One region of the Paenibacillus sp. FSL K6-1096 genome, then DNA from elsewhere that is predicted to be linked to it. Evidence: predicted binding sites of a transcription regulator. Region 1 holds the regulator's gene; the other holds the start of a gene.
The links. Region 1 encodes NrdR, which represses ribonucleotide reductase genes. Its sites were predicted from a motif close to AACACNATATATNGTGTT; they were not measured.
Positions count from the first base shown of each region.

Region 2: a site for NrdR is predicted at 2,025-2,042, ahead of nrdI (class Ib ribonucleoside-diphosphate reductase assembly flavoprotein NrdI). Genes of this name have one in related genera too.

Region 1 covers NZ_CP150274.1:5,944,789-5,948,785, forward strand. The annotation lists gene coaE (dephospho-CoA kinase) at 1-467, shown strand, start outside; gene MHI24_RS26165 (lytic transglycosylase domain-containing protein) at 470-1,033, shown strand; gene MHI24_RS26170 (alpha/beta-type small acid-soluble spore protein) at 1,121-1,339, opposite strand; gene nrdR (transcriptional regulator NrdR) at 1,504-1,980, shown strand; tRNA gene MHI24_RS26180 (tRNA-Ala) at 2,205-2,280, shown strand; tRNA gene MHI24_RS26185 (tRNA-Lys) at 2,291-2,363, shown strand; gene MHI24_RS26190 (IS110 family transposase) at 2,957-3,997, shown strand, end outside.
Region 2 covers NZ_CP150274.1:1,974,663-1,978,659, forward strand. The annotation lists gene MHI24_RS08675 (hypothetical protein) at 1-1,014, opposite strand, end outside; gene MHI24_RS08680 (sigma-70 family RNA polymerase sigma factor) at 1,011-1,547, opposite strand; gene nrdI (class Ib ribonucleoside-diphosphate reductase assembly flavoprotein NrdI) at 2,142-2,501, shown strand; gene nrdE (class 1b ribonucleoside-diphosphate reductase subunit alpha) at 2,488-3,997, shown strand, end outside.

The DNA of each region.
Region 1 (3,997 bases):
CGGTGCTGGCTGCGGCTGTACAGGCGTTCGGGGACCGGATTCTGCGGCCTGACGGTTCACTGGACCGGGCAGCGCTCGGCGATATTGTATTCCGGGACCCGGAAGCGCTTCAGACGCTGAACAGCCTGACTCATCCGGCGATCCGCAGGGAGATCAGGGAGCGAATGAATGCGCTGGAGCAGGAAGATCCGCAGCGCCTGGTTATTGTTGATATTCCGCTATTGTACGAGTCAGAGCTGGACACGCTGTTCGAGCAGGTTATCGTGGTTTATGTTCCCCGAAGGGTCCAGTTAGCCCGCCTGATGGAGCGCAGCGGAATGACGCTGGAGCAGGCCGAGGGCCGGGTTGCCGCACAGATGGACATTGAGCTGAAGCGCAGGAGAGCAACCTATGTGATTGACAACAGCGGCGGGCCTGAGGCCACGGAGCGCCAGGTTGCCGCCCTGCGGGACAGGCTGGTCCGCTGATGATGAAGTGGCTGCGCAAAAAAAGAGTGCTTCTGCTGTTATTTATAGGCTTCACAGCCATTCTGTTTCTCAGCACCAACTGGATGTCGTGGTTCTATCCGATCTACTACAAAGATGAGATCCGCAAGCACAGCCTGACTTATGAGATGGACCCGTTCCTTGTGGCTTCAATTATCCGGGTGGAGACTAACTACAAGACCGGACGTGAATCCAAAAAAGGGGCCATCGGACTCATGCAGCTCATGCCGGACACGGCCAAGTGGGCCCTGGAGAAGGCCAAGCTCCCCGACGTGTCGCTGGAGCGGCTGAAGGAGGAGCCTTCATCCAATATTGAACTCGGCACCTGGTATCTGTCGACGCTCTCCCGCCAGTTTGACGGCAACCGGACGGCGATTATCGCTGCTTACAATGCCGGACCCGGCAAGGTGCAGAGCTGGCTGGATGAAGGGCAGTGGGACGGAAGGGAAGAGACGGTGAAGGATATTCCCTTCGGGGAGACCCGCCACTATGTGCAGCGTGTGATTTATTACTATGACCAGTACACCGAGCTGTACAGTGAATTCTGACGTTCTTCTTGTGATGCAAAAAGAAGCACCAAACGGCCGAGGCCGCTTGATACTTCTTAGGCAAGCTTATGTCGTGTTTGAGACAGGTTATTTGTACTGACCTGCCAGTTGCTGTTCAGCCAGGGTTACAAGACGTTTAGTGATGTAACCACCGATCGAACCGTTTTCGTAAGAAGTTTTATTGCCTTGGTATCCGTCTGGGGAGAGGGTAATACCTAGTTCTTGGGCAACTTCATATTTCAGTTGTTCCAAGGCACCGCGTGAATTTGGAGCTACCAGGTTATTGGAGCTGTTGTTTTGGCTCATTGCTGTTCACCTCCTATCGGTTGGTAACTGTATTATGTGCCGGACATGGCATATTCATAACAACAATTAAACGGTGATTTCTGGAAAATAAATAACAACCCCGTACAGACGGGCTACAGGTCTGCGGGGCTGTTCAATCTAACCAAGAGGAAGTGAAGAAGCTTATGAAATGTCCTTACTGCGATCATACCAACACCAAGGTGCTTGACTCCCGGCCGGCCAATGAGAATAAGTCGATCCGCCGCAGGCGTGAATGCGAGCAGTGCAGCCGCCGGTTCACCACCTTCGAGATGATCGAGGAGACCCCGCTGATCGTCATCAAAAAAGGCGGCAGCCGTGAAGAGTTCAGCCGCGACAAAATCCTCCGCGGCCTCATCCGCGCCTGCGAGAAGCGCCCGGTGCCGGTGGAGCGCCTGGAGGTAATCGTCTCCGAGGTGGAGAAGAGTCTGCGCGGCATCGCTCTGGCCGAGATCGAGAGCCGCCAGATCGGCGAGCTGGTGATGGAGCAGCTCTATCCGGTAGACGAGGTGGCCTACGTCCGCTTCGCGTCCGTATACCGCCAGTTCAAGGACATCAACATGTTCATGAAGGAGCTGAAGGGTCTGCTCTCCAAGAATACGGAGGAGCTGGACGGGCTGTAATCGGCTCTGTGTGGAGACGTCAGGAATAGTGAGGTAAAGGGATTGGCCTGAGGTTCAGGGCCGGTCCCTGTGCCGGAAATTTTTTTGAATAAAAGTGTTGACACCTGCGGACGATTTCTGTATTATATAGAAGTCGGCTACGAAATATAAGAAACTTCAAGCGACTAGAGCATAACGCTCGAATGAGATTTTAGAATACATAATGTCATTCTAAATCGGCCTGTGGGGCCATAGCTCAGCTGGGAGAGCGCATCGCTGGCAGCGATGAGGTCAGGGGTTCGATCCCCCTTGGCTCCACCAAATTTCATATGGACTCTTAGCTCAGTTGGTAGAGCAGTTGACTCTTAATCAATTGGTCCAGGGTTCGAGTCCCTGAGAGTCCATCACAGAAAGAACGGCAGAGATGCCGTTCTTTTGCTGTGTTCAGGGGATTTTTAGTATTTGTATGAAAAACCGATCACAATCGGCGATGGCGCAAGTATCTGGGACAAATGTATGTGGAAAACCGAACACAATCGAACCGAGCACGGCGCGCAGGCCAAATGTAATCGAAAAACCGACTACATTGGGCATGGCGGAGGTCCGTAGGCCAAATGTAATCGAAAAACCGATCACATTCGGCGCTGGTGAGGTGTGTGGATAGAATGTAATCGAAAAACTGATTACATTGGGCGTAGCGAAGGCGGGTGGACGGAATGTAATCGAAAAACAGGCATGACAAGGCAGAGGCCTTGTCACCCCCAGGAATGAAAATAAGTGGTTGGCATCCGTCGCATCCATTCTAAATGAGGCTGTAGTCGTCAACACTTACATATACAAATCAAAGGGCGGAAACGGTTACTGGGACCCACCCCGTTCGAAAAACCGTTCTATTGCGCTTTTCGAGCATCGCCTATTGTAGCCCCCAAAAGTACGTGTATTAAATTACACTCACTCGAGCGCATGATTTGTAAACTGACGATGGAGGATGGTAGGAATGGATGCTGTACGTATGTGTTGCGCCGGTCTGGACGTGCATCAGGAAACCGTTGTAGCCTGCGTGTTAAAAGGACCGATCGAACAGAAACCCCAATATCACCTGAAAACGTTTGGGACGACAACCAAAGAATTGCTCGGCCTGCAAGATTGGCTGAGTGAACACGGCTGCCGGGAAGTGGTGATGGAGAGCACCGGCGTGTTATGGAAACCGGTATGGAACATCTTAGAGGGCAGTTGTGACCTCGTCCTGGCCAACGCCCGGCGGGTAAAGAATACGTCGGGTCGAAAAACGGACATGCAAGACGCGCGCTGGTTAGCGCAATTGCACCGTTGCGGGCTCATTGAAGGCAGTATGGTGCCCGAACAGGACATCCGGGATTTGCGGGATTTGACTCGTTACCGGAGTAAGATGGTGCAGGCGGTGACGGCGGAGAAAAACCGCATTCACAAAATCCTGCAGGATGCCAACATCAAACTAACCACCTTTATGTCCGATCTCTATGGGGTTACGGGACGGGGCCTGCTCCAGAAGATCATGGACGGCGAGGTCGTGGACGAAGTGACCGTTAAAAACCTGGTCAAAACCCGTTTAAAAAAGAAAGTTCCGCAGCTACTCGACGCGCTCAATGGCAAGTTGCGCCGTCATCATCGGGAGATGATTCGAGACCACTGGGACCACTTGGTCTATTTGGAGAAAAGAATCACGGAACTGGAAGCGCGAATCGAGGCGAAGGCAGAACCGTACCTGGAGGTGATTGAACAAATTGACTCCATTCCAGGAATTGAGCGGACGTCTGCTGTGACCATTTTTGCCGAAGTGGGGCCGCATGTCGCGGAAATGTTCCCGAGTGATGCGCAGTTCGCTTCATGGGCGGGAGTGTGTCCAGGGAACAACGAAAGTGCGGGAAAGCGAAGAAAGTCAAAAACGATGCAAGGGAACAAGCATCTGAAAGGTGCGTTGTGTCAGGCGGCTTGGGCGAACGCTCGCTCCTCGAACCGGATCGGCCAATTCTTTCGACGAATCCGGAAGAGACGAGGA
Region 2 (3,997 bases), 3.2 Mb from region 1:
ACCCTCAATATCTATGCCGATTTTACTGGCTACATTTCGCGTTGCCCCTGTAGTAATATCATGCAGAGTGCCGTGGGCTTCGTAGCCTTTGCCACTATTATTGTTATAAGAAACAAGCAACATCTCACTCTGAACTTTGTCAAAAGCACCAAACGATCTATAGTTAGAATATTCTTTGCCCAAGCTGCTTAAATCCAACAGGTCCTGCAGAGCTACAGCTTCTCCGGCAACCGCCGCCTTTAAATTCAAAGCGGATACCTTCTCAGGTGTCATGCCAACCCCTTTGCCCAATGTAAATGTGCTGATACCCAGCACTACATAATTACCTGCATCACAAATTCCCGTAAGTTCATAATAACGCTGCGACCCGCCGGCATAGAGTGGAAGGGTGTAAATCCGCTTAGCCGTAGTCTCCGACAGCTCAGTCTGGCCTTTCGGAGACAGATACAATGTATAAGGCTCTGTTGGGTGTGTGTACTTAGGCTTACTATAGTTAACTATCGGCGGCGGAGGCGACCAGACAATTCCGGCTGAGGTCTCAATAGCAAGCGCACGTTCTTTGTTTCTGTTCAGCGGCAGGGGCATGTAATACTTTATTCCCCCCAGCTCGAACTCCGCAGAACCAGCCGGCGGGTTGTAGGATTGCGGCGATGCTGAAGAAGCTGCATTCTGCGACCCCGAAGGAGACGCCGACGGCTCCACCACAGCCGCTCCCGAGCCCTGCCCCAAGACCGCTGCCAGCCTCCCTGCCGGATCAAACCCGGCCCCCGGGCCAAACGGCCAGAGCAGCACGCTGAACAGCAGGAGCGCAGACAATGCGCCAAGGCCTGCGGCCCGTCCGAACCGGCCTTGTCCTCTTCGCGCCGGAGTACCCGCTGCTGCGGCCTGTTCAATACGCGCCATGAGCTGCGGCGTGAACCCCGGCCCGGTCAGCGGGTTCCGTCCGGCCTGCTTGTACCAGTCCTTCGCCCCGCTCATTACCTTCACTTGCTCATCCTCATCTCTTGTCTTCACAGGTCTTCCTCCTTCATTGCCGTTCTTATTTTGTCTCTGGCCCGCCCGAGGCGGGACTTGACCGTTCCCTGCGCAATTCCGAGCAGCTCGGACAATTCAGCGACCGACAGGTCCTGCTGAATATCCAGCACCAGCACCTCCCGGTACTTGTCCGGCAGCGCCATAATAATCTCCCAGATCCGGTTAGCATACTGGTTGCCGATAGCTTCCTGTTCAGCGGACAAGGACGCTCCATGAACCTGGTGGTCGCCCAGCGGGGCGAATCTCCGCCAGAAGCTGCTGCGTCTTAAGCTGAATGCGGTGTTGCGGGTGATGGTCAGCAGCCAGGTTTTCAGGGTGGCCTGCCCCCGGTATTTGCCGATGCTCTTGTAGGCCTTCAGGAATACCTCCTGGCTGATGTCGCTGGCCTGCTCCCGGCTGCGGGTTAACACAAAGGCATAATTCCATACATCCGATCCGTAGGTCTCCATCATCTCGCGGAGCGATACCGGCGAAGCACAGGCCATGCTGTAAGGCAGCTCTTTACTCTGCATGTTGCTCTCCCCTCTCACCTAATAAGACTCCTGCCGCGCGAAACGGTTCCCGCTGATTGCATTTTCTGCAATAGAACGGACGATATTTGCCGTTAATCTCCATTCTATTGTATTTCCTGCATTAGAATTGCGAGATTTTGCTCAATGAGCCTCTGTTAGCTGAAATCAAGTGTGCAAAATACAACAGATGTGATTTTCCACCGAATTGGAACAGCATCTAATGTACAAAGTACAACCAAAATTCAATCCGCCGAAGGTCCAAGCGCTTTCAAAAATTACAGCCGTTCCCTCTTCCCTCACCTCCCGTTCACGCCTTTCTGCGCCCCCGCAAATTCCTTAAAAAAAAGTCTAATAAATTCTAAGAGAATAGAACCCAGGCGGGGCGTGGGATTGGCGATTTAAAGGGGTATTTTGGGCGGCTGGGAGAGCTTGTTCAGCGCTTGACTTTTCAATATATGGTATATAAAATGATTAAACGTTACTAAATATAGTGTATATAATAGCTAAGCCCATAAATCTAGTGAATTCGCCCAAGTTCATTTGTCAAGTAGAAAGAACAGAAGAATGAGCTAATGTTACAGGAGGTTAGAGACCATGCTGATTGCTTACGATTCCAAGACCGGCAATGTGAGAAGATTCATCAACAAGCTGAAGCTTCCTGCTGTTCAAATCGAGGAGCATATGACGATCGACGAGCCTTACGTGCTTGTTACATACACCACCGGATTTGGCCAGATTCCAGAGAAGGTATCCATGTTCCTGGAGCGGAACCATTCCAGACTCAAGGGCATCGCCGCCAGCGGCAACAAAAACTGGGGCGAGCTATACGCGCACAGCGCAGATCTGATTGCAGAGCGTTACAACGTGCCGGTTGTCGGCAAATTCGAGCTGTCAGGCACTTACGGTGATGTACAGCGGATCAAACAGGAGGTGGACAAAGTTGCGGCATATTGAATTGAACAACATGTTGATGAAGCGGGACGAGACCGGATTTTTCCAATTGGATAAGGACCAGGAGGCAGTAGCTGAATTCATGCGTGATGTGGAGAAGCGCAGCCTGACCTTCAGCGATACCAAAGCCAAGATTGATTATATGATTGCCAACGATTACTACGAGGACCTGTACGACCGTTACTCCGCTGACGAGATGGAGGATGTCTACCGGATTGCCCATGAATATAATTTCCGCTTCCCTTCCTATATGGCGGCTTCCAAATTCTATACCGACTATGCCGTCAAAACCAATGACCGCAAGCAGTACCTGGAGCATTACCCGGACCGCGTAGCGGTGGTTGCTCTGCATCTGGGACGCGGCAATGTAGAGACCGCACGCACACTGGCCCGTTCAATGATGGAACAGCGCCTGCAGCCTGCTACGCCAACCTTCCTCAATGCCGGCAAAAGCCGCCGCGGCGAGATGGTCTCCTGCTTCCTGCTGGAGATGGACGATTCCCTCAATTCGATCAACTATGTGCTGAACACCTGCATGCAGCTGTCGAAGATCGGGGGCGGCGTTGCCGTCAATCTGTCCAAGCTGCGCTCGCGCGGCGAGACGATTAAGGGTGTTGAAGATGCGGCCAAGGGCATCATGCCGGTCCTGAAGCTGATGGAAGACGGCTTCTCCTACGCAGACCAGATGGGCCAGCGCAAGGGGTCGGGTGCGGCTTATTATAATATTTTTGGCTGGGATGTACTTGAGTTCCTGGACAGCAAAAAGATTAACGCCGACGAACGGACACGCCTGAAGACGTTGTCTATCGGTCTGATCGTGCCTAACCGCTTCTACAAGCTGGCGCAGGACAATCAGCCGCTGCATGTGTTCGCTCCTTATACAGTCTACCAGGCCTACGGCACGCATCTGGATGATATGGACCTGGACGAGATGTACGATACCCTGCTCGCTGATCCGCGCGTGAAGAAGAAGATTGCCATGAACGCCCGCGACATGCTGACCAAGATCGCCATGATTCAGCTTGAATCCGGCTATCCGTATATTATGAACAAGAGCAACGCCAACGCAGCTCATGCCCTGAAGGGCGTAGGCCAGATTAAGATGTCGAACCTGTGCACCGAGATTTTCCAATTGCAGGAGACCTCGGAGATTAATGATTACGGACAGGAGGATATCATCCGCCGCGACATTAGCTGCAACCTGGCTTCCCTGAACATCGTGAACGTGATGGAGCACGGCAAGATCCGTGAATCCGTACATGAAGGCATGCTGGCCCTGACAGCTGTCAGCGATATGACGATGGTCTCCAATGCCCCGGGCGTAGCCAAGGCGAACAAGGAGATGCACTCGGTAGGACTGGGCGTGATGAACCTGCATGGATATTTTGCCAAAAATAAAATCGCTTATGAGAGCGAGCAGGCCCGTGATTTCGCACGCACCTTCTTCATGACCATGAACTTCCATTCGATTGAGAAAAGCATGGAAATTGCCGCCGAGA